3 regions of the Pseudomonas sp. PVC-5-1 genome follow, and region 3 is predicted to be linked to each of the others. Evidence: predicted binding sites of a transcription regulator. Region 3 holds the regulator's gene; each other region holds the start of a gene.

Region 1 (6,952 bases), 120 kb from region 3:
CGTGGCCCCATTGCGACACGCAGTGGGCCTCGTCGATGGCGAACAGCGAGATATCCAGATCACGCAGGAAGTCGAGCATGCGCGGCTGCACCAGGCGTTCCGGTGCCAGGTACAGCATCTTCACTTCGCCACGGCGCAGGCGCCCGGCCAGGTCACGCTGCTGCTCCGGGGTCAGCGTGGAGTTCAGCGCGGCGGCCGGCACACCCAGTTCGTCGAGCGTGGCGACCTGGTCGTCCATCAGCGCGATCAGTGGCGAGACCACCACCGTCAGGCCCGGGCGCAGCAGCCCCGGCACCTGGAAACACAACGACTTGCCGCCGCCGGTGGGCATCAGCACCAGGGCATCGCCGCCATTGGCCACGCAGTCGATGATCGCTGCCTGGCGCCCACGGAAACTGTCGTAGCCAAAGATGTCCTTGAGAACGCGCTGAGCCTGTTCGAGCATGTGCAACTCCACAAATCGCCGTACCATCCCGGATACAGGCTGGACGAAAAACCCGCCCCGCACACGCCAAATGCGTAAGCGGTTTTTGCCAGGCGGCCGGCAAACCCTGCCCCTGGATGAAAAATCGCGGAGTATACCGCAGCACCGCCCCGCGCAGGGCACCACGGCGATAGACGTTCCCTTTACCCCGCTGCCGTCGCAAGGTGCTAGAATTCGTTATCGTTTATTCCCCAAGGTAGCCCTGTAATGTCCTTCGCCGAGCAACTGACCCGCCTGCAAGCCTTCCTCGACGCCGACGAGCTGCACGAAGAAGCGCTGGACTATGTCGCCGCCCACGGCTACCTCACCGCCCTGTCGATCAATGCCGAGGAAGTGCCCGAGCGCGAATGGATCGACGCCCTGTTCGCCGAAGAGCCGCACTACGCCAGCGACGCTCAACGCACCGAGATCGAGGCCACCCTGGTGGCGCTGAAAGCGCACATCGCCCGCCAGCTGGCCAGCGACGACGAATTCGAGCTGCCGTGCGACCTCGACCTGACCGAAGAGCCAGACGATTCCGACCTGCGCGGCTGGTGCATCGGCTTCATGGAAGGCGTATTCCTGCGTGAAGAGGCCTGGTTCGAGAACGCCGAGGAAGAAGTCAGCGAGATGCTGCTGCCAATCATGGTCGGCTCGGGCCTGTTCGACGAGCAGCCGGAGTTCGCCGACATCGCCAGCAACGCCAACCTGCAGGACGACATGATCGTACAGATCCCCGAAGCACTGACGGCGCTGTTCCTGCTGCTGCATGCCCCTGACGAAAAGCCGGCACTGCTCAAGCCACGTCACCACTAAGTCGCCTGTGCGCTACCTGCTGCTGGCCACCGGCTGGCTCAGCGTCGCGTTGGGGGTGTTGGGGATATTCCTGCCGGTATTGCCCACCACCCCGTTCCTGCTATTGGCGGCCGCCTGCTTTGCCCGCAGCTCGCCGCGCTTTCACCACTGGCTGGTCCATCACCCCAAGCTCGGGCCATGGATCCGTGACTACCTCAGTGGTGAAGGCATCCCCCTCAAGGGCAAGGTCTACGCCATCGGCCTGATGTGGGCCAGCATCGGTCTGTCGTGCTATCTGGTGCCCCTGTTCTGGGCACGTATCTTCATGTTGTCCAGTGCCGTCCTGGTAAGCCTGTATATCCTCAGCCAGAAAACCCTGCACAAGCCAAAGTGACAATATTTTGTCGCCAAATATCACTTTCGCCTAATTCGTGCTTCCCTTAGCCGAAATGATTCTGGAACTCGGTTAAAGCCCTGTATTCATTGGCCTTAATGGAGTTTCTCGCCGCCATTTCCAGTGTTCATCTGCGAGCCTGTTAGATAATTTATTTAGGTTATGGCAATTTTTTATGAATAAATCTTCTTGTCTATCGCGTTGAATGTACTTAGCTGTGTTATTAAAAACCTGCAACACTATATGAAATAACTTTATCGTCATTTTTTTGGCGATTAGCAGGATCAATTCCAAGATCAGGGAGATGTACCATGCGCGTTTTGAACCCCATCACCAGTGCATTATTGTTGGCCCTGGCGAGTGCCAACGTACAGGCGATGTCGATCACAGAGGCTGTCCAGAGCGCCGTGGACTACCACCCGCAGGTCAGCTCCAACCGCAACAGCAAGCTGTCTGCCGATGAAGATGTGAAGTTTGCGCGTGGTGGGTACTACCCTTCCGTGGATCTGGTTGCCGGCTATGGCCGCCAGCGATCTGACAACACCACGACTCGTGCCGAGGGCAACCACAACAAGGAAACCCTCAACTACACCCAGTCCGAGCTGCGCCTGCGGCAGATGATCTTCGACGGCTTCAACACCTCGAATGAAGTGGGCCGCACCGAAGCGGTCTCCACCTCCCGCGCCTACTACACCCAGGCCGTTGCCCAGGATGTCGCCCTGCGTGCAGTCGAGGTGTACCTGGAAGTGCTCAAGCGCCGTGAACTGGTGACTCTGGCCAAGAACAACCTGCAAGCCCACCTGCGCGTCAACGACCAGATCGGCCTGCGCAACGAGCGCGGCGTCGGCAGCACCGCCGACCTTGACCAGTCCCGCGCACGTCGCGCCCTGGCGGAAAACAATCTGGACACCGCCGAAGTCGACCTGGCCGATGCCGAGGCCAACTTCTTCAGCGTCGTCGGCCGCATGCCGGACGAGCTGGAAAGCCCGCAGTCCATCAAGGGCGAGGTGCCTGGCACCCTCGATGAAGCCCGCGACGGCATGCGTCAGAACAACCCGTACATCAAGTCTGCGCAGGCTGACGTCAATGCTGCCGAGCAGCAATACGAAGTGGCCAAGTCGACCTTCTACCCACGCTTCGACGCCATTCTGGCTACCGGTGCCAACAACAACACCGGTGGCGAGAAAGGCCACAACAACAACGACTGGCAAGCCGGCGTGGAGATGAACTACAACCTGTTCCGCGGCGGCAGCGACAAGGCTCGCCTGCAGTCCGACGCGCACAAGATCAACCAGGCCCTGGACATCCGCAACAACGCCCTGCGTGAGCTGACCGAAAACCTGAGCCTGGCGTGGAACGCCATGAACAACGCCAGCAAGCAGCTGCCGACTGCGCGTGAATACGCCGAGACCACCAAGCGCGTGCGTGCCGCCTACCAGGACCAGTTCGGCCTGGGCCAACGTACCCTGCTCGACGTGCTCGACAGTGAAAACGAGCTGTACAACGCCGACCGCCGCTACACCGAGGTGCGTTATACCGAGGAGTTCTCGCGCTACCGCGTGCTGGCGACCATGGGCGAGCTGTTGACCAAGCAACGTATTTCGCTGCCACCGGAAGCGCTGGCTACCACCGAAGTACGCACCGAGGCGCGTTTGCCTGATATGCGTTGATCGGGTTCGAGATAGCCGGGGCCGCTTTGCGGCCCATCGCCGGCAAGCCAGCTCCCACAGGTACAGCACAAGCTTCACCCTTTGTGTTCCAGCTGTAGAAACACAAAACTTGAGCCCTGCCGCTGCACCTGTGGGAACTGGCTTGCCGGCGATAGGGCCTTCACTGCCACCTCACCCCTCACCCCTCACCATGGTTACGCTGGAACGTCTCCAAACCCATGGCCCTGATCTGCCCCTCGATCAACGCCTCGAACGGTGCCAGCAGCGCATCGAAACAGGCAGGCTGCTCCAACGCGTTCAGCGCTCCCACCACCGCCTCGATAGTCGATAACGCCCCCGCCTCCGGCGCCTTGCGCAAGCGGTAGCGTGAAGGCGCGACAGCCCCCAGGGTGACTCGCGGCAACGCCTCCAGCAACGGGTTCAGGTACAACAGCTTGCGCGCCTTGCGCCAGGTGCCGTCGGGTACGATCAACAGCAAGGGTTTGTCGTCCGTCTCGCCATAGGCCACCAACTCCTGGGCGTCGTCGCCCGGGAACAGCAGGGCCGGCCGGTAACCGGGGGTCGCCAGCAATTCGTTCAGGTCATCGAATACCTCGCCTACCCGCAACTCGGCGTTGTTCAGGCCAAGAGCGGCCAGGCGGGCGGTATTCAGGGCATGGGCGGTTTCACTGGGGTGCTGCAGCAGGATGACGCGGGTACGGCTGTCGAGCGCGGGGATCAATGAGCAGAGGCAATGGTCGAGCGGGCGCTGGCAGCGCTCGCAGCGGGGTCTGGGCATGGGGTTCTCCTTGGCGGGAACAGTTTGCCACAGAACCGGGGCCCGCTTTGCGGGCCTTTCGCCGGCAAGCCAGCTCCCACAGGATCACCACAGGCCTGAGCCTTGTGCAATACCTGTGGGAGCTGGCTTGCCGGCGAAAGGGCCGCAAAGCGGCCCCGGCGATCTCAACGGTTGAACCGCTCTGCCAGGCTATGCAGGTATTCCGCCATGCGCTCCAGGTCCTGGCTGATTTCCGCGCCCTGCCTGGCCTGCCCGGCACTCTGGTCGCACAGGTGGGCTATGCGCACGATCTGCTGATTGATGTCCTCGGCCACATGGCTCTGCTGCTCCGACGCCGTCGCCATCTGCTGGCTCATGCCAGTGATACGGCTGACCGCCTGGGCAATCCCGCTCAACGCTGCTTGCACCGCCTCGACACTGTGCACGCTGTCCCGCGAGATCTGCTCGCCGCGGCTGGCGGTGCTGACCGCGCGCTCTGCCCCGGCGCGCAACGAGGCGATGATCTGGTGGATCTCCTCGGTCGAGGCACGGGTGCGCTGGGCCAGCGAACGCACCTCGTCGGCCACCACGGCAAACCCGCGCCCCTGTTCGCCGGCACGCGCCGCCTCGATGGCTGCGTTGAGCGCCAGCAGGTTGGTCTGCTCGGCGATCGAGGTAATCACATCGACCACGCTGCCGATCGACTGGGTCTGCTCGGCCAGGGCATTGACCGCCTGGCCGATGTCGTTGACCGCATTGCTCATGCTGCCCATGGCTTGCAGGCTCTGCATGGCCAGCTCGCTGCCCTGTTGCGCCAGCTGGTCAGCATCGCCCGCTGCGTGCGCCGTGCTCTGCACGTTGTGGGTAACCTGCTGGATGGTCGCCGCCATCTGCGCGATGGCGGCGGCGGACTGGTCGGTCTCGTTGCGCTGGCGGTCGAGCATCTGTGCCTGGGCATCGGACAGGTCGGACGACTGCGCGGCCCGCGATTTCACTCCGACACCGGCATCCACCAGGCGGGTCAAAGCCGTTTGCAGGCGTGCTTCTTCACTGATGATGGCAAGATCCAGCTGGCCTTGCAGGCCTGGGTTATCACTGTAGGTCAGTGCCACCAGCGGGCTGGTGAAGGCCTTGGGATGCTCGGCCAGCGTGCGGCGGACCGCCCGGTTCTGCCGGTGCTCGACCAGATACCAGGCCAGCAGCAGGCTGGCCATCAGCATCCCGAGCGCCGCGTAGGGCGGTAGCCACAGGTAGCCCGCCGCCGACAGCAGGCCCGCACCTATCAATGGCCAACCGTGGCCCAGGCCATGCAGCAGGCGGGCCGCCCACGGCACCGGTGTGCGGCCGGCCCGCAGACGCGCATACAACGCCTCGGCGCGACGGATCTGCTCGCGAGTGGGCACCGAGCGCACCGACTCGTAGCCACTGATGCGGCCCTGCTCGTAGATGGCCGTGACGTAGGCGCTGACCCAGTAGTAATCACCGTTCTTCGCCCGGTTCTTGACGACCCCCATCCACGGTTTGCCTTGCTTGATGGTTTCCCACATGTGGCCGAACACTGCCGGCGGCATATCCGGGTGGCGCACCAGGTTGTGGGGTTGGCCGACCAGCTCGTCGTAGGTGAACCCGCTGATCGCCACGAAAGCGTCGTTGCAGTAGGTGATGCGGCTGTTGAGGTCAGTGGTGGAAATCAGGCGTTGATCGTTGGGAAAGGTTCTTTCGTGCTCAGTGACGGGCAAATTCATGCGCATCTTGGGCAATCCTTGCAGGATGAAAGGGAGGTAGACAGCAGCACACGCAAATTTGATATATAGCAGGACGCCATTATGTTGTCGGTCAGCGGCACCAACAATTTAACGGGTGCCGACGAAATACAGCATATGCCGGGCTTCAGCCCACGTTGAGCTGGCTTTTGAGGAGGTCGCGGAAGGTCTGGATCAATGGCTCACGGCTGCGCCCGCGGCGAATGATCAGCGAGAACGGTGCCTGGTAGCCGAAGGTCGACGGCGACAGCACGCGCAAGTCGCCCTTGTCGACCCAGGCCTGGGCATAGTGCTCGGGCAGGTAGCCGATGTAGGCCCCGGACAGGATCAGGATCAACTGCGCCTCCATGCTCTCCACCGTCGCCGCGCTGTGCTTGAAGCCATGCCGGGCCAGTTCGGCCTGGCTCCAGTAACCACGCCCGACCATGCGCTGCTGGGTCACCACCTGCTCGGGGATGCGCCGTTCGGCATACAACGGGTGGCGGCTGCTGCAGTACAGCCAGTGCTGCTCACGGTACAGCGGCTGGTAGAGCAGCCCGCTCATGCGCGAGGAGAACGCCCCGATCGCCAGGTCCAGACGGTTGTCCTGCACGCCCAGTTGCAGCTCGTAAGGGCTGGATACCGACAAGTGCAGGTGCACCGCCGGGTGTTCCTGGCTGTAGGCGCCAATGGCTTCGGCCAGCGGCAAGGCCCTGTCACCGACCGTGGAATCGATCACCCCCAGGTTGAGGGTGCCACGCAACTCGCCCTTGAGGGCGGCGGCGTACTGTTCGAAGCCGTCCAGCTCGGCCAGCAGGCGCAGGGTTTCCTGGTGGAACAGCTCGCCCTTGCTGGTCAGGCTGAAGCCGCCACGGCCACGGTGGCACAGCACGATCCCCAGGGCACCTTCCAGCTGGCTCATGTAGGTGCTGATGGCCGAGGTCGACAGGTTCAGCTCACGCTGGGCATTGGCAAAGCCCTGGTGGCGCACCACGCTGACGAAGATGCGCAGCAGTTTCAGGTCGGGCAAGGTCGAGGCCATGGTGCAACGGTTCCGCAGGGGGTATTAGCGCGCAGTCTAACCGCTCTGCCGCCTTTAGTTCAGAAATTCCTGAACTAAGTATTTGCCGG
Region 2 (6,952 bases), 1.8 Mb from region 3:
CCCGATACTGCCCCGACACCACCTTGACCTTGCACGACCCGCAGGCGCCGCGGCGGCAGGAGAAGGGTACCGGCAGGCTGCTGGCGAGCATGGCATCGAGCAGCAGTTCCTGGTTGGCGTCGAAGGTTTTGCCCGAGGGCGACAGTTCAATGACGTGGCGGTTCTGCATGGGCACCTCGGGGCAAGTGGAGGTTCGATTGTTGCTATAGTCCAGGACCAGTAGAACCTCCAGTTTCGGTTAATTCACATGGTCCAGCTTCGCAAATGGCAGCCGCTGCTCAAGCTCGACGCGGCGCAGTCGCAGGCCTCGTACAGGCAGATCGTCGAGGGCCTGGTAGCCGCTATCACCGAGGGCCGTCTGCGCCCCGGTACGCCCTTGCCCGGCACGCGGGAAATGGCGCAACTGCTGAACGTCAATCGCAAGACGGTGATCCTCGCCTACGAGGAAGCCGAGACCAAAGGCTGGCTGGAAAGCGTGCAGCGCCGTGGCACCTTCGTCAGTCGGCAGCTGGCGGCTGGCACCCTGGCCGAGCCCGATGCAGCGCAGCCCTTTGCCCTGGTGCTACAGGATGAGCCTGCCGTTGCCTACTTCGCGGCCAACGAACAGGCTGCCGCGCAGCAGGATCGGCCGGGTGCGCTGTTCTTCGACAACGGCGCCTGTGACCACCGCCTGCTGCCGCAGACCGTTCTGCACCGCTATTACCGTAATGCCTTGCGCAACAGCTTTGCCGCCAACACCGTGCGCCATGGCAGCGCGTGCAGCAGCCACTCCCTGCGCAGCGCCTTGGCCGACATGCTGCGGCACAATCGCAGCCTGAACGTTGGCGCCGAGCATATCTGCCTGACCCAGGGCGTGCAGATGTCGCTGTACCTGGTGGCTAGCGTGCTGCTCAAGCCTGGTGACGTTGTGCTGGTCGAACGCCTGAGCTATCCGCCCGCGTGGGAGATCTTCCGCCAACTGGGCGCCCGGCTGGTCACCGTGGGCCTGGATGAGGAGGGCTGTCGGGTCGAGCAGATCGATGCACTGTGCCGGCTGCACCAGGTACGCATGCTGTACATCACACCCCATCACCAGTTCCCGACCACGGTCAGCCTGCCTGCCGGGCGCCGGCAGCAGTTGCTGGAACTGGCGCGGCAGCACGACTTCTGCGTGGTCGAGGAAGACTACGACCATGAATACCACTTTGCCGGGAGGCCTTACCTGCCGCTGGCCAGCGACCGTCAGCAGCGGCACGTGATCTACATTGGCTCATTGTCCAAGTCCCTGGGCAGTACGTTCCGTTGCAGTTTCATCGTGGCGCCGGCGGAGGTGGCTGCGGCGCTCGAACGCAGGGCGACGCTGACCCTGGGGCAGGGTGATGCGGTGATGCAGCAGATGCTGGCGGACTTGATCAATGATGGCGAACTGAAGAAGCACTTGCGTCGGGTCACCCGGGAGTATCGCCGACGTCGAGAGACCCTGTTGGTTTGCTTGCGCGATGCCTTTGGCGAGCAGGTAACCGTGCGCGAGCCGGAAGGTGGGCTGGCGCTGTGGGTGAGGTTTGCTGACGAGATCAATGTGGATCAGTTGGTTGGCAAGGCGTTGGAGTTGGACCTGGTGGTACGCAGTGGCCGGCAGTTTTCGCCGTTTGGTCATGCGGAAAATGCCTTGCGCCTCGGGTTTGCCTCGCTGGACATGGATGAAATCCGGCTGGCTACACAACGTTTGGCGCAGGCGGCGAAGGCGATTGCAACATCGGTCCAGCGCAATCCCTGTGGGCGATCACCCAGCCCTTTGGGCTGCGCTGTCGAGTAGAGAACTGAATTCGCAAGCGGTCCGCGTACCCTGTGGGAGCGGCTTTAGCCGCGAAGATCCCAACGCGGTGCATGGCACCGGCTGCGCCGGTGTTCGCGGCTAAAGCCGCTCCCACAGGGGCCCTGCTAATGCAATGAGTTATGGGTAGTTCCATGAGAGCTGACTTGCCGGTGCCATCCACCGCGTTACCTGATCAAGCTTGAGCGGGCTATTTGCGCTGCCACACTCCGCCTTGTTCGCTGACCACCCAGGGCTTGTCCGCGGCATCGATAACCACTCCACCCACCCAGCGCTGCGCAGGGTTGTGGTCAAGCCAATGCGCCTGCCCCGCCAGCACCTGCTCGGCAAGTGCGGTCAGCCGCAACGGCCGTTGCGCCCAAGACTCGCCCGGGCCTTCCAGCAGCAGCGGGTGCGGTGCATGGATCAGGGGCTGCAGCAAAACATGGAACATCATGTCACCCAGGTAAGGCAGCGGTTCATCCTGCATCATCAACTGGGCAAACACACGTCCGGCCGGCAGCTCGCCGCGTGAGGCCAGAATGCGCAACAGCAGGCGTTCGGTGAGGCTCAAGCCGTCGTTCGCCCCCGGCAGTTCCTGAAGTTGCCGCGCAAGGGCCCGGCCCAGCAACGGCAAGGCCGTATGCTGGAGGCCCGCCAGGGCAGCCCAGGCCCTTGGGTCACGCGCGGTATAGGCTGCCCATGTCTGGCGGGCCAGGGCCAGCACGTCCTCACCCAGCGCGCGACGTTGTGGCCATAGCCAGGCGAGCAAGTCCGGGGCCAGCTGGCCGATACCGATGAAGCGCTCGACGCCAGGTACCTGGGTGATTTCGATCAGCTCCAAGCGGCGCGGCAGGCTGGGCAGGCTGGCGAGTACGCGGATCAGGAACAGCTGGTCGTAAGCGTCACCCTCGCACCACAGCACGATCTTGCTGTCGCTGTTCAAGCCGGCCAGGGCGGTGCGCTGTGCCGCTTGGCGTTGCTCAACGTCCTGGATGCTCAGGTTGAACGCCTGCTGTATGTAAGCGGCCCGAACCTGCCAATACTGCTCCTCGGGCAGTGCGCAGACCGGCCCCATGACCATGGGGTCCTCGAACATCTGGAAGGCACCGGCAAAACCGGCCGTGCGCAAGCTGTGGGCGATGTCGTTGCCGCAGCGCCAATGCTGCACGGCTGCCTCGTCATCGGCGGTGAAGCCAGGGTGGCGTGCCGCAAAAGCGACGGCATCGGCATGGGCCTTGAGCTTGGGCCAACTGGCAAAACCGGCCTCGCGGGCCACCAGCCATTGGGTATCGGCAAGCCGGTAGTCAGGGCCAGGCAGGCCGAGTGCGCGTAGCTGCTCGCGGGTGTCGTCGGCCTTGTGGTTTTTCAGGGCGGTGAGCAAGCGTTTGGCGCGTTTGCGCAAGGCGGGCAGGTCGAGCAGGCCGTGGTGGCGGGATGCATTGATGGCGGGCATGCCAACTCCTTTGGGGCTCGGTCCGCCGACAAGCCGGGAGCTGGTATGGGAATGTGATGATGCTTGGCTCGGGAAACCCCTTGGCGCGGACCGCAGGCGCAGCCAGCGCCCTGGCGCCGACTTTACCGGGTAATGCGCGTGGGTGCAAAGAAGGTCGATGGTGGCCTGACGCGCAGCGTCCGATCGCCGTCAGTGCGCAGCCGTCGGCAGCATGCCCGAGCCCTGGGCCTTGTGCGCGGCTTCTATCAGCTGCAGGTTGCGGCTGCGCAGGGCGTGATTGTTGCCAACACGCAGGTTGGAGCGAAGCGCCAGGGTTTCGGCCTGTTCATACTGCCCTTGCTGAAGGCGCAAAACGCCAAGGTAGTGCAGCGTTGCCGGGTTGTTCGGTTGAATGTGCAGCGCACGCTCCAGGGTGGCCGCCGCCTGGTCCAGCTGGCCGTCGGCATACTGTTGCGAGGCGGTTTCGATCAGCACCGTCGAGGCATTGTTGCTGCGTGTGGGCGCGTAGCGTTCGCCGGCCAGTGCGCCCTGTGCCGTGATTGCGCTGAACAACAGGAGCAGGGCTGACAGAACAGGTGTGCTGGGCATCGGCGGAAGACTCGGCAGGGCTTGGGCGGGCCAGGTTGGAGGGCGAGGGGATGCTATCGACCGAATTGGAGCGTTGAAGTTCCCGCCTGGTCGGCTTGTTGCCCGTTGCCCGGTATGTGCCTCGACAACATCTGTTCGGTTACCGCCCATAACCGCACTCCGGCGCCTCAAGCCTGGGGCAGTACCTCCGATAGCAGCACACCCACCGTCGAATCATCGACCAGAAGTGGTGCCAACAAGGAGTACTGCCCCCATGCTTGCCAACCTGAAGATCCGCACCGGAATGTTCTGGGTGCTGTCGCTGTTCAGCGTGACCCTGCTGTTTTCCACCGTCAGTGCCTGGCGGGCGGCGGTGGGCAGCGACCAGCAGATCACTGAACTGGACCAGACCGCGCACCAGTCGGACCGGTTGAACAATGCGTTGCTGATGGCGATTCGCGCCAGTGCCAATGTGTCCTCGGGCTTCATCGAGCAGCTGGGTGGTCATGAGGAAAGCGCCAACAAGCGCATGGCGCTGTCGGTCGAGCTGAACGACAAGAGCCAGAAGCTGGTGGACGAGTTTGTCGAAAACGCCCGCGAGCCTGCGCTGCACGCACTGGCAACCGCGCTGCAGGCCACCTACGGCGAGTATGCCAAGGCGGTCGCCGGGCAGCGTGAGGCAACCCGTCAACGTTCACTCGAGCAGTATTTCAAGGTCAACACCGACGCCGGCAACGCCATGGGCCGGCTGCAGGCGCTGCGCCAGCAACTGGTCGGCGCATTGAGTGAGCGCGGTCAGCAGATCATGCTGGAATCCGACCGGCGCTTGGCGCGCGCCCAACTGCTGAGTCTGGGGCTGCTGGGCGTGACGTTGGTGCTGGCGGTGCTGTGCTGGGCCTTTATTGCCCAGCGCGTGCTGCACCCGCTGCGCGAAGCTGGCCGGCACTTCCAGCGCATTGCCGGCGGCGACCTGAGCGTGCCGGTGCAGGGGCAGGGCAGTAACGAGATCGGCCAGCTGTTCCATGAACTTGAGCGCATGCAGCAGAGCCAGCGCGACACCCTGGGGCAGATCAGCAACTGTGCCAGGCAGCTGGACGCAGCCGCCACGGCGCTGAATACGGTCACCGAGGAAAGCGCCAACAACCTGCGCCAGCAGGGCCAGGAGCTGGAGCAGGCCGCTACCGCCGTTACCGAAATGACCACGGCCGTTGAGGAGGTTGCGCGCAATGCCATCACCACCTCGCAGACCACCAGCGAATCCAACCAGCTGGCGGCGCAAAGCCGCCGGCAAGTCAACGACAATATCGACGGCACCGAGGCCATGACTCGGGAGATCCAGGCCAGCAGCGCGCATCTGGAGCAATTGGTCGGGCAGGTGCGGGACATCGGCAAGGTGCTGGAAGTGATTCGCTCGGTGTCCGAGCAAACCAACCTGCTGGCACTCAATGCCGCCATCGAGGCCGCCCGTGCGGGCGAGGCCGGGCGCGGCTTTGCGGTGGTGGCTGATGAAGTGCGTACGCTGGCTTACCGCACGCAGCAGTCGACCCAGGAAATCGAGCAGATGATCGGGCGCGTGCAGGCGGGAACCGAAGCGGCCGTGGCCTCGATGCAGGCCAGTACCAGTCGCGCCCAGTCGACGCTGGACGTGACACTAGCCTCGGGGCAGGTGCTTGAGGGTATCTACAGTGCGATCGGCGAGATCAACGAGCGTAACCTGGTGATTGCCAGTGCAGCCGAAGAGCAGGCCCAGGTGGCGCGAGAGGTGGACCGCAACCTGCTGAACATTCGCGAGCTGTCGACATCCTCGGCAGCAGGGGCGCAGCAGACCAGTGAGGCGAGCAAGGCGTTGTCGGGGTTGGTGGGGGAGATGGCGGCGTTGGTGGCGCGGTTCAGGGTTTGAGGTCTGGCGGGCACCAGACTGTGGCAGTGGGCGCGCCCGCGAACACCGGCGTAGCCGGTGCCTTCCACCGCGTCGCCTGCTTCGCGGGTAAACCCGCACACAGGGGCCCCACCAGCTGAAGGAATGCGCCATACCTGTGGGAGCGGGCGCGCCCGCGAACACCGGCGCAGCCGGTGCCATCCAAGGCGTCGCCTGCTTCGCGGGCATGCCCGCTCCCACAGGGACCCCACCAGCTGAAGGAATGCGCCATACCTGTGGGAGCGGGCGCGCCCGTGAACACCGGCGCAGCCGGTGCCATCCAAGGCGTCGCCTGCTTCGCGGGCATGCCCGCTCCCACAGGGACCCCACCAGCTGAAGGAATGCGCCATACCTGTGGGAGCGGGCGCGCCCGTGAACACCGGCGCAGCCGGTGCCATCCAAGGCGTCGCCTGCTTCGCGGGCATGCCCGCTCCCACAGGGACCCCACCAGCTGAAGGAATGCGCCATACCTGTGGGAGCGGGCGCGCCCGCGAACACCGGCGCAGCCGGTGCCATCCACGGCGTCGCCTGCTTCGCGGGCATGCCCGCTCCCACAGGAGCCCCACCAGCTGAAGGAATGCGCCATACCTGTGGGAGCGGGCGCGCCCGCGAACACCGGCGCAGCCGGTGCCATCCACGGCGTCGTCTGCTTCGCGGGCATGCCCGCTCCCACAGGGACCCCACCAGTTGAAGGAATGCGCCATACCTGTGGGAGCGGGCGCGCCCGCGAACACCGGCGCAGCCGGTGCCATCCAAGGCGTCGCCTGCTTCGCGGGCATGCCCGCTCCCACAGGGGCCCCATCAGCTGAAGGAATGCGCCGTACCTGTGGGAGCGGGTTTACCCGCGAACACCGGCGCAGCCGGTGCCATCAACCGCATCGCCCGGTTCGAGGGCACGCCATGTGCGCTTTCAGTTATCGATCGTGCTTCGAAGAGGAGCGCCCGGCCTTGTTGTGTTCCTTGGAATGGGCAATGCCGGACCGGGTAGTGCCACGGCCGTTGTCATCATTGCGCAGGCTTCCATAGTGATTGCCGCTCTCGCCATGGTTGCGGGTGGCCTTGCCTGCATGATCACTCTCGTAGCCGGCGCCATTACCGTTGAACCCACCTTTGCCACCGCCATTGCCATTACCTTTGGCATATGCGGAACCAATCGGCGAGACATCGGCAGGCAACAATGCAGTTGCGCCGAGCGCCAGGGCACAGGTAAAGACGGCTA
Region 3 (6,952 bases):
TGCGCGGCAACCTCGGGGCTGAACTGGCCTTTGCCGTGCAACTGGTCGAGCAGCGACTCGAACTCGGCGTCGGTGATTTCGTCACCTTCGCCGCTCACGGTCTCGCCCTGCATCTGCTCGTCGGCCGCAGCTTGCGCCTTGACCGCATCGAGCGAATCGAGCAGCTGTTCGAACTCGCTGTCGGTGATGTCCTGCTCCTCGGCAGGCGCTTCGGCAACCGGTGCCGGTGCTGCGGCGGCAGGCGCTTCAACGGCCACGGCGCCCCCCGGCTCGGCCAGGCGCGACAGCGCCGCCAAAAGCTCGGGGGTAGCCGGGGTCACTTCGGCGCGCTCGCGCACCTGGCCAAACATGCTGTTGACCGTGTCCAGTGCCTCGAGCACCACATCCATCAGTTCCGCGTCGACCCGGCGCTCACCTTTGCGCAGGACGTCGAACACGTTCTCGGCGATATGGCAGCACTCCACCAGCTCGTTCAGCTGAAGGAAGCCGGCGCCCCCTTTTACAGTGTGGAAACCGCGAAAGATCGCATTGAGCAGGTCGGCATCGTCGGGCCGGCTTTCCAGCTCGACCAGTTGCTCGGACAGTTGCTCAAGAATTTCGCCGGCTTCTACCAGGAAATCCTGGAGGATTTCTTCATCGGCGCCGAAGCTCATCAAACGTGCTCCTTAAAAACCCAGGCTGGACAGCAGATCATCGACATCGTCCTGACCGGACACGACGTCTTCACGCTTATCGGCATGAATCTGCGGACCTTCACCCCGAGTCGGATGTTTTTCTCGATCTTTTTCTGCGCGCAGCTGATCGTGGTCATGCTGGATGCCCGCAAAGCGGTCGACCTGGCTGGCCATCAGCACCAGTTTGAGCAGGTTGCTTTCCACCTCGGTGACCAACGTGGTGACGCGCTTGATCACCTGGCCGGTCAGGTCCTGATAGTCCTGGGCCAGCAGAATGTCGTTGAGGTGGCCGGCGACCTTGCGGTTACCTTCGGCGCTGTGCGTCAGGAAACTGTCGACGCGCTTGACCAGGTCACGGAACTCCGGCGCAGCCACTTCGCGGCGCATGAAACGCTGCCAGTCGGTGCTCAGTGCCTGGGCCTCGCTGGCCAGGTCGTTGAGCACCGGGGTGCTTTCCTCGACCAGGTCCATGGTGCGATTGGCCGCGCCCTCGGTGAGCCTGACGACGTACGACAGGCGCTCGGTGGCGTCGGTTATCTGCGACACCTCCTCGGCCTGCGGCATGGTCGGGTCGATCTGGAAACTGACAATGGCACTGTGCAGCTCGCGGGTCAGCTTGCCGACTTCCTGGTACAGGCCGCGGTCGCGGGTCTGGTTCAGCTCGTGAATCAGCTGCACCGCCTCGCCGAAACGGCCCCGCTCCAGGCTTTCGACCAGCTCCTGGGCATGCTTCTTCAGGGTCGATTCGAACTCGCCCAAAGACGTTTGTGATGAATCCATGGCGCGCCCCCTGACGTGACTCAGCCGTTGACGCGTTCGAAGATCTTCTCGATCTTTTCTTTGAGCACCTGGGCGGTGAACGGCTTGACCACGTAGCCATTGACGCCGGCCTGGGCCGCTTCGATGATCTGGTCGCGCTTGGCTTCGGCGGTCACCATCAGCACCGGCATGGTTTTCAGGCGATCGTGGGCACGCACCTTGCGCAGCAGGTCGATGCCGGACATGCCAGGCATGTTCCAGTCGGTCACCAGGAAGTCGTAGTGGCCGTTCTCCAGCATCGGCAGCGCCGTGGTGCCGTCATCGGCTTCTTCGGTGTTGGTGAAGCCCAGGTCACGCAACAGGTTCTTGATGATCCGCCGCATCGTCGAAAAGTCGTCAACGATGAGGATTTTCATGTCTTTGTTCAAGTAGACCTCCAAGCAGTCTCAAACGCGCTCGGCCCCGAGCGCGCATTCACAATTCGGTACAACGTAGAAAACGACTGCAACGACAGCGGGCTCAACGCGCCCGCCATTCCCCCAGGCGGCTGCGCAGGCGCGCGGCACACTGGCTGTGCAACTGGCTGACCCGCGACTCGCTGACCCCCAGCACCTCACCGATTTCCTTGAGGTTCAGCTCTTCGTCGTAGTACAGCGCCAGCACCAGGCGCTCACGCTCCGGCAGGTTGGCGATGGCCTCGGTCAGGGCGACCTGGAAGCGCTCGTCCTCCAGGCCACGCGCAGGTTCTACCTGGCCACTGGCGCCATCCTCATGCAGCCCTTCGTGCTCGCCGTCCTGCAACAGGTCGTCGAAGCTGAACAGGCGGCTGCCCAAGGTATCGTTCAAGATCCCGTAGTAATCATCGAGACTCAATTGGAGTTCGGCAGCAACTTCATGATCTTTAGCGTCACGTCCGGTTCTGGCTTCAACCGCACGCATCGCGTCGCTGACCATGCGGGTGTTGCGGTGCACCGAACGCGGTGCCCAGTCGCCCTTGCGTACTTCATCGAGCATGGCCCCGCGAATGCGGATGCCGGCGTAGGTTTCAAAGCTGGCGCCCTTGCTGGCGTCGTATTTGTTGGCTACTTCCAGCAGGCCGATCATGCCGGCCTGGATCAGGTCCTCGACCTGCACGTTGGCCGGCAACCGCGCCAGCAGGTGGTAGGCAATGCGCTTGACCAGCGGGGCGTAGCGTTCGATCAGCTCGTACTGGGCATCTTTCGACGCTCGGCTGTACATCTTGAAACCGCTGGCGTTCATAGCACTGGACCCGCGCTGGTGGGTTGCACCAGACGCTCGACAAAGAACTCCAGATGGCCACGCGGGTTGGCCGGCAGCGGCCAGCTGTCGACCTTCTGGGCTATCGCCTTGAAGGCCAGCGCGCACTTGGACCGTGGGAAAGCTTCGTACACGGCACGCTGCTTCTGCACCGCCTTGCGCACGCACTCGTCATACGGCACAGCGCCCACATACTGCAGGGCAACGTCGAGGAAACGGTCGGTGACCTTGGTCAGCTTGGCGAACAGGTTACGGCCTTCCTGCGGGCTCTGCGCCATGTTGGCCAGCACGCGGAAACGGTTCATGCCGTAGTCGCGGTTGAGCAGCTTGATCAGGGCGTAGGCGTCGGTGATCGAGGTGGGTTCGTCGCATACCACCAGCAGCACCTCCTGTGCCGCGCGGACGAAGCTGACCACCGAATCACCGATACCCGCCGCGGTGTCGATCACCAGCACGTCGAGGTTGTCGCCAATTTCGCTGAACGCCTGGATCAGCCCGGCATGCTGGGCCGGGGCCAGGTGCACCATGCTCTGCGTGCCCGAGGCAGCCGGTACGATGCGCACACCACCGGGGCCCTGCAACATCACGTCGCGCAATTCGCAGCGCCCTTCGATGACATCGGCCAGGGTCCGCTTGGGGGTAAGGCCCAGCAGCACGTCGACATTGGCCAGGCCCAGGTCGGCGTCGAGCAGCATGACCCTGCGGCCAAGCTCGGCCAGCGCCAGGGACAGGTTCACTGAAACGTTAGTCTTGCCGACGCCACCTTTGCCACCGGTCACGGCGATCACCTGTACGGGATGCATGCTACCCATGTCTGTTCTTTACCTTGTCTCGCTGGGACTCAGGCCACACGTAGGGCAATTCTGCGTACCCTTTGGCATAGCTACCTTGCACACACTTCATCATCAACCCGCTCGCCGTGGGTTGTGATAGAGATCAGCGAACATGTCGGCCATGGCCTCTTCGCTGGGCTCGTCCTGCTGCTGCACATTGACCGCGCGGGTGACCAACTGGTGCCCCCGAGGCAGGTGCAGGTCGTCAGGAATGCGCGGCCCATCGGTCAGGTAGGCCACTGGCAGTTCATGACTGATGGCAAGGCTCAGCACATCGCCAAGGCTCGCCGTTTCATCGAGTTTGGTCAGGATGCAACCAGCCAGGCCGCAGCGCTTGTAGCTGTGGTAGGCAGCAGTCAGCACCTGCTTCTGGCTGGTGGTGGCCAGCACCAGGTAGTTCTTCGCGGCAATGCCACGCCCGGCCAGGGTTTCAAGTTGCATGCGCAGGGCCGGGTCACTGGCCTGCAGGCCAGCGGTATCGATCAGCACCACGCGCTTGCGCAGCAGCGGCTCCAGCGCCGCGGCCAGCGACTGGCCCGGGTCGACGTAGGTCACAGGCACGTTAAGGATGCGGCCCAGGGTCTTGAGCTGCTCCTGGGCGCCGATGCGGAAGCTGTCCATGCTCACCAGCGCCAGGTTCTGCGCGCCGTACTTGAGCACGTAGCGGGCGGCCAGCTTGGCCAGGGTGGTGGTCTTGCCCATGCCGGCCGGGCCGACCATGGCGATCACCCCACCCTCTTCGATCGGCTCGACCTCGGGGATTTCGATCATCCGCGCCAGATGCGCCAGCAACATGCGCCAGGCCTGGCGTGGCTCGTCGATCTCGGCGGTCAGGTCCAGCAGCTCACGGGCGATCGGCCCGGACAGACCGATGCGCTGCAGCCGGCGCCAGACGGTGGCCTGCTGCGGCTTGCTGCCTTGCAGCTGGTTCCAGGCCAGCGAGCCGAGCTGCACTTCCAGCAGCTCGCGCAGGCCCGAAAGCTCGGAGCGCATGGCATCGAACAGGCGCGGATCGACCGGCGCCGACGCAGGGACTGGCGCAGCGGCCTCGGGCGCATCGATGTGCGGTTCGATCAACGGCTCGGCGGCGGTCAGCGACTGCCCGGCGAACAATTGGCGGTTGTTGTCGCTGCTGTCCTGACGATGATCCAGTTCGGCCTGGGCAGTGGCGATGCGCGTATGGGTCTTGCGCAGCTCTTCTTCCAGTTCTGCGTTGGGCACACGCGGGGCCAGGGCAGACAGCTTGTAGTCCAGCGCGGCCGTCAGTTCGACACCGCCGGCGATGCGACGGTTGCCGATGATGGCGGCATCGGCGCCCAGCTCATCACGGACCAGCTTCATGGCCTGACGCATATCGGCGGCGAAAAATCGCTTAACTTGCATTATCCCCTACCTCAGCCGTTAGGGCCCACGGTGGCAACGATTGTGACTTGCTTGTTGTCCGGTATTTCCTGATACGCCAGAACATGCAAATTCGGTACAGCCAGACGACCGAAACGCGACAGCATGGCGCGGATCGGGCCGGCGACCAGGAGGATGGCCGGTTGGCCCTGCATTTCCTGGCGCTGGGCCGCCTCGATCAACGAACGCTGCAGCTTCTCGGCCATGCTCGGTTCCAGAAGAACACCGTCTTCCTGACCTTGCCCGGCCCTTTGCAGACTATTGAGCAAAATCTGTTCCAACCTTGGCTCCAGGGTAATCACTGGCAGCTCCGACTCAACGCCGACAATGCTTTGCACGATGGCGCGACACAATCCGACGCGCACCGCCGCCACCAGCGCGGCGGTATCTTGACTCTTGCCGGCGTTGTTAGCGATCGCCTCGGCGATACTGCGGATATCGCGTACGGGCACCTGCTCCGACAACAGAGCCTGCAGCACCTTGAGCAGGCCCGACAACGAAATGACACCCGGCACCAACTCTTCTGCAAGTTTAGGCGATGCCTTGGCCAACACCTGCAGCAGTTGCTGGACCTCTTCATGGCCGATCAGCTCGTGGCAGTGCTTCTGCAGAATCTGGTTCAGGTGCGTAGCCACCACGGTACTGGCATCGACCACGGTGTAGCCCAGCGACTGCGCCTGGGAACGCTGGCCGACATCAATCCACACGGCCTCCAGGCCGAACGCCGGATCGCGTGCGGCAATGCCGTTGAGAGTACCGAACACCTGCCCCGGGTTGATTGCCAGTTCGCGATCCGGGTAGATCTCGGCTTCGGCCAGGATCACCCCCATCAGGGTCAGGCGATAGGCGCTGGGCTGCAGGTCAAGGTTGTCGCGGATGTGCACGGTGGGCATGAGGAAGCCCAGGTCCTGCGACAGCTTCTTGCGCACGCCCTTGATTCGCGCCAGCAATTGGCCACCCTGGTTGCGATCGACCAGCGGGATCAGCCGGTAGCCGACCTCCAGGCCAATCATGTCGATCGGCGTGACGTCATCCCAGCCCAGCTCCTTGGTTTCCAGCGCGCGTTGTGGCGATGGCAGCAGGTCCTGCTGGCGCTGCGCTTCCTGCAGCGCCTGCGCCTTGGCCTTCTGCTGCTTCTTCCACACCAGGTACGCGCCACCACCGGCCAGCAGGCCAAGGCTGAGGAAGGCCACGTGCGGCATGCCCGGCACCAGGCCCATGACGATCATCAGCGCGCCGGACACCGCCAGGGCCTTGGGCGAATCGAACATCTGCCGGTTGATCAGCTTGCCCATGTCCTCGGAGCCCGAGGCGCGGGTAACCATGATCGCGGCAGCGGTCGACAGCAGCAGTGATGGCAATTGCGCCACCAAACCGTCACCGATGGTCAGCAAGGCGTACACCTTGCCGGCATCGCCAAAGCTCATGCCGTGCTGCAGCATGCCGATCAGCATGCCGCCGATCAGGTTGATGAACAGGATCAGCAAACCGGCGATGGCGTCACCGCGAACGAACTTGCTGGCACCGTCCATCGAACCGTAGAACTCGGCCTCCTGCGCCACTTCGGCACGACGGTGCTTGGCCTGGGCCTGGTCGATCAGGCCGGCGTTGAGATCGGCGTCGATGGCCATCTGCTTGCCGGGCATGGCGTCGAGGGTGAAACGCGCGCTCACCTCCGAGATGCGCCCGGCACCCTTGGTCACCACCACGAAGTTGATGATCATGAGGATGGCGAACACCACGGCACCGACCACGTAGTTACCGCCGATCACCACCTCGCCGAAGGCCTGGATCACCTTGCCGGCGGCGCCATGGCCCTCCTGGCCATGCAGCATCACCACCCGGGTGGAAGCCACGTTCAGGGCCAGGCGCAGCAGCGTGGCCACCAGCAGGATGGTAGGGAACGCAGCGAAGTCGAGCGGGCGCAGGGCGTAGACGCAGACCAGCAGGACCACGATCGACAGGGCGATGTTGAAAGTGAAGAACACATCGAGCAGGAACGGCGGT

Evidence for each region. The regulator FliA, encoded in region 3, starts transcription of late flagellar genes. The targets are predictions, from matches to a motif close to CTAAAGTTTNNNNNNNNNNNGCCGNTAA.
Region 1: AC2T3R_RS19305 (methyl-accepting chemotaxis protein) is a predicted target of FliA. The motif match lies at 5,909-5,936, and genes of this name have one in related genera.
Region 2: AC2T3R_RS10475 (methyl-accepting chemotaxis protein) is a predicted target of FliA. The motif match lies at 4,003-4,030, and genes of this name have one in related genera.

The regions. Positions count from the first base shown of each region.
Region 1 covers NZ_CM172024.1:4,197,491-4,204,442, forward strand. The annotation lists gene recQ (DNA helicase RecQ) at 1-445, opposite strand, end outside; gene AC2T3R_RS19285 (YecA/YgfB family protein) at 692-1,279, shown strand; gene AC2T3R_RS19290 (YbaN family protein) at 1,233-1,652, shown strand; gene AC2T3R_RS19295 (TolC family outer membrane protein) at 1,964-3,322, shown strand; gene AC2T3R_RS19300 (tRNA-uridine aminocarboxypropyltransferase) at 3,501-4,100, opposite strand; gene AC2T3R_RS19305 (methyl-accepting chemotaxis protein) at 4,265-5,830, opposite strand; gene AC2T3R_RS19310 (LysR family transcriptional regulator) at 5,970-6,863, opposite strand.
Region 2 covers NZ_CM172024.1:2,313,547-2,320,498, forward strand. The annotation lists gene AC2T3R_RS10455 (M24 family metallopeptidase) at 1-169, opposite strand, end outside; gene pdxR (MocR-like pyridoxine biosynthesis transcription factor PdxR) at 248-1,795, shown strand; gene AC2T3R_RS10465 (DUF1835 domain-containing protein) at 2,004-3,248, opposite strand; gene AC2T3R_RS10470 (tetratricopeptide repeat protein) at 3,438-3,836, opposite strand; gene AC2T3R_RS10475 (methyl-accepting chemotaxis protein) at 4,090-5,715, shown strand; gene AC2T3R_RS10480 (hypothetical protein) at 6,648-6,952, opposite strand, start outside.
Region 3 covers NZ_CM172024.1:4,077,705-4,084,656, forward strand. The annotation lists gene AC2T3R_RS18685 (chemotaxis protein CheA) at 1-653, opposite strand, end outside; gene AC2T3R_RS18690 (protein phosphatase CheZ) at 666-1,454, opposite strand; gene AC2T3R_RS18695 (chemotaxis response regulator CheY) at 1,475-1,849, opposite strand; gene fliA (RNA polymerase sigma factor FliA) at 1,953-2,693, opposite strand; gene fleN (flagellar synthesis regulator FleN) at 2,690-3,523, opposite strand; gene flhF (flagellar biosynthesis GTPase FlhF) at 3,617-4,927, opposite strand; gene flhA (flagellar biosynthesis protein FlhA) at 4,939-6,952, opposite strand, start outside.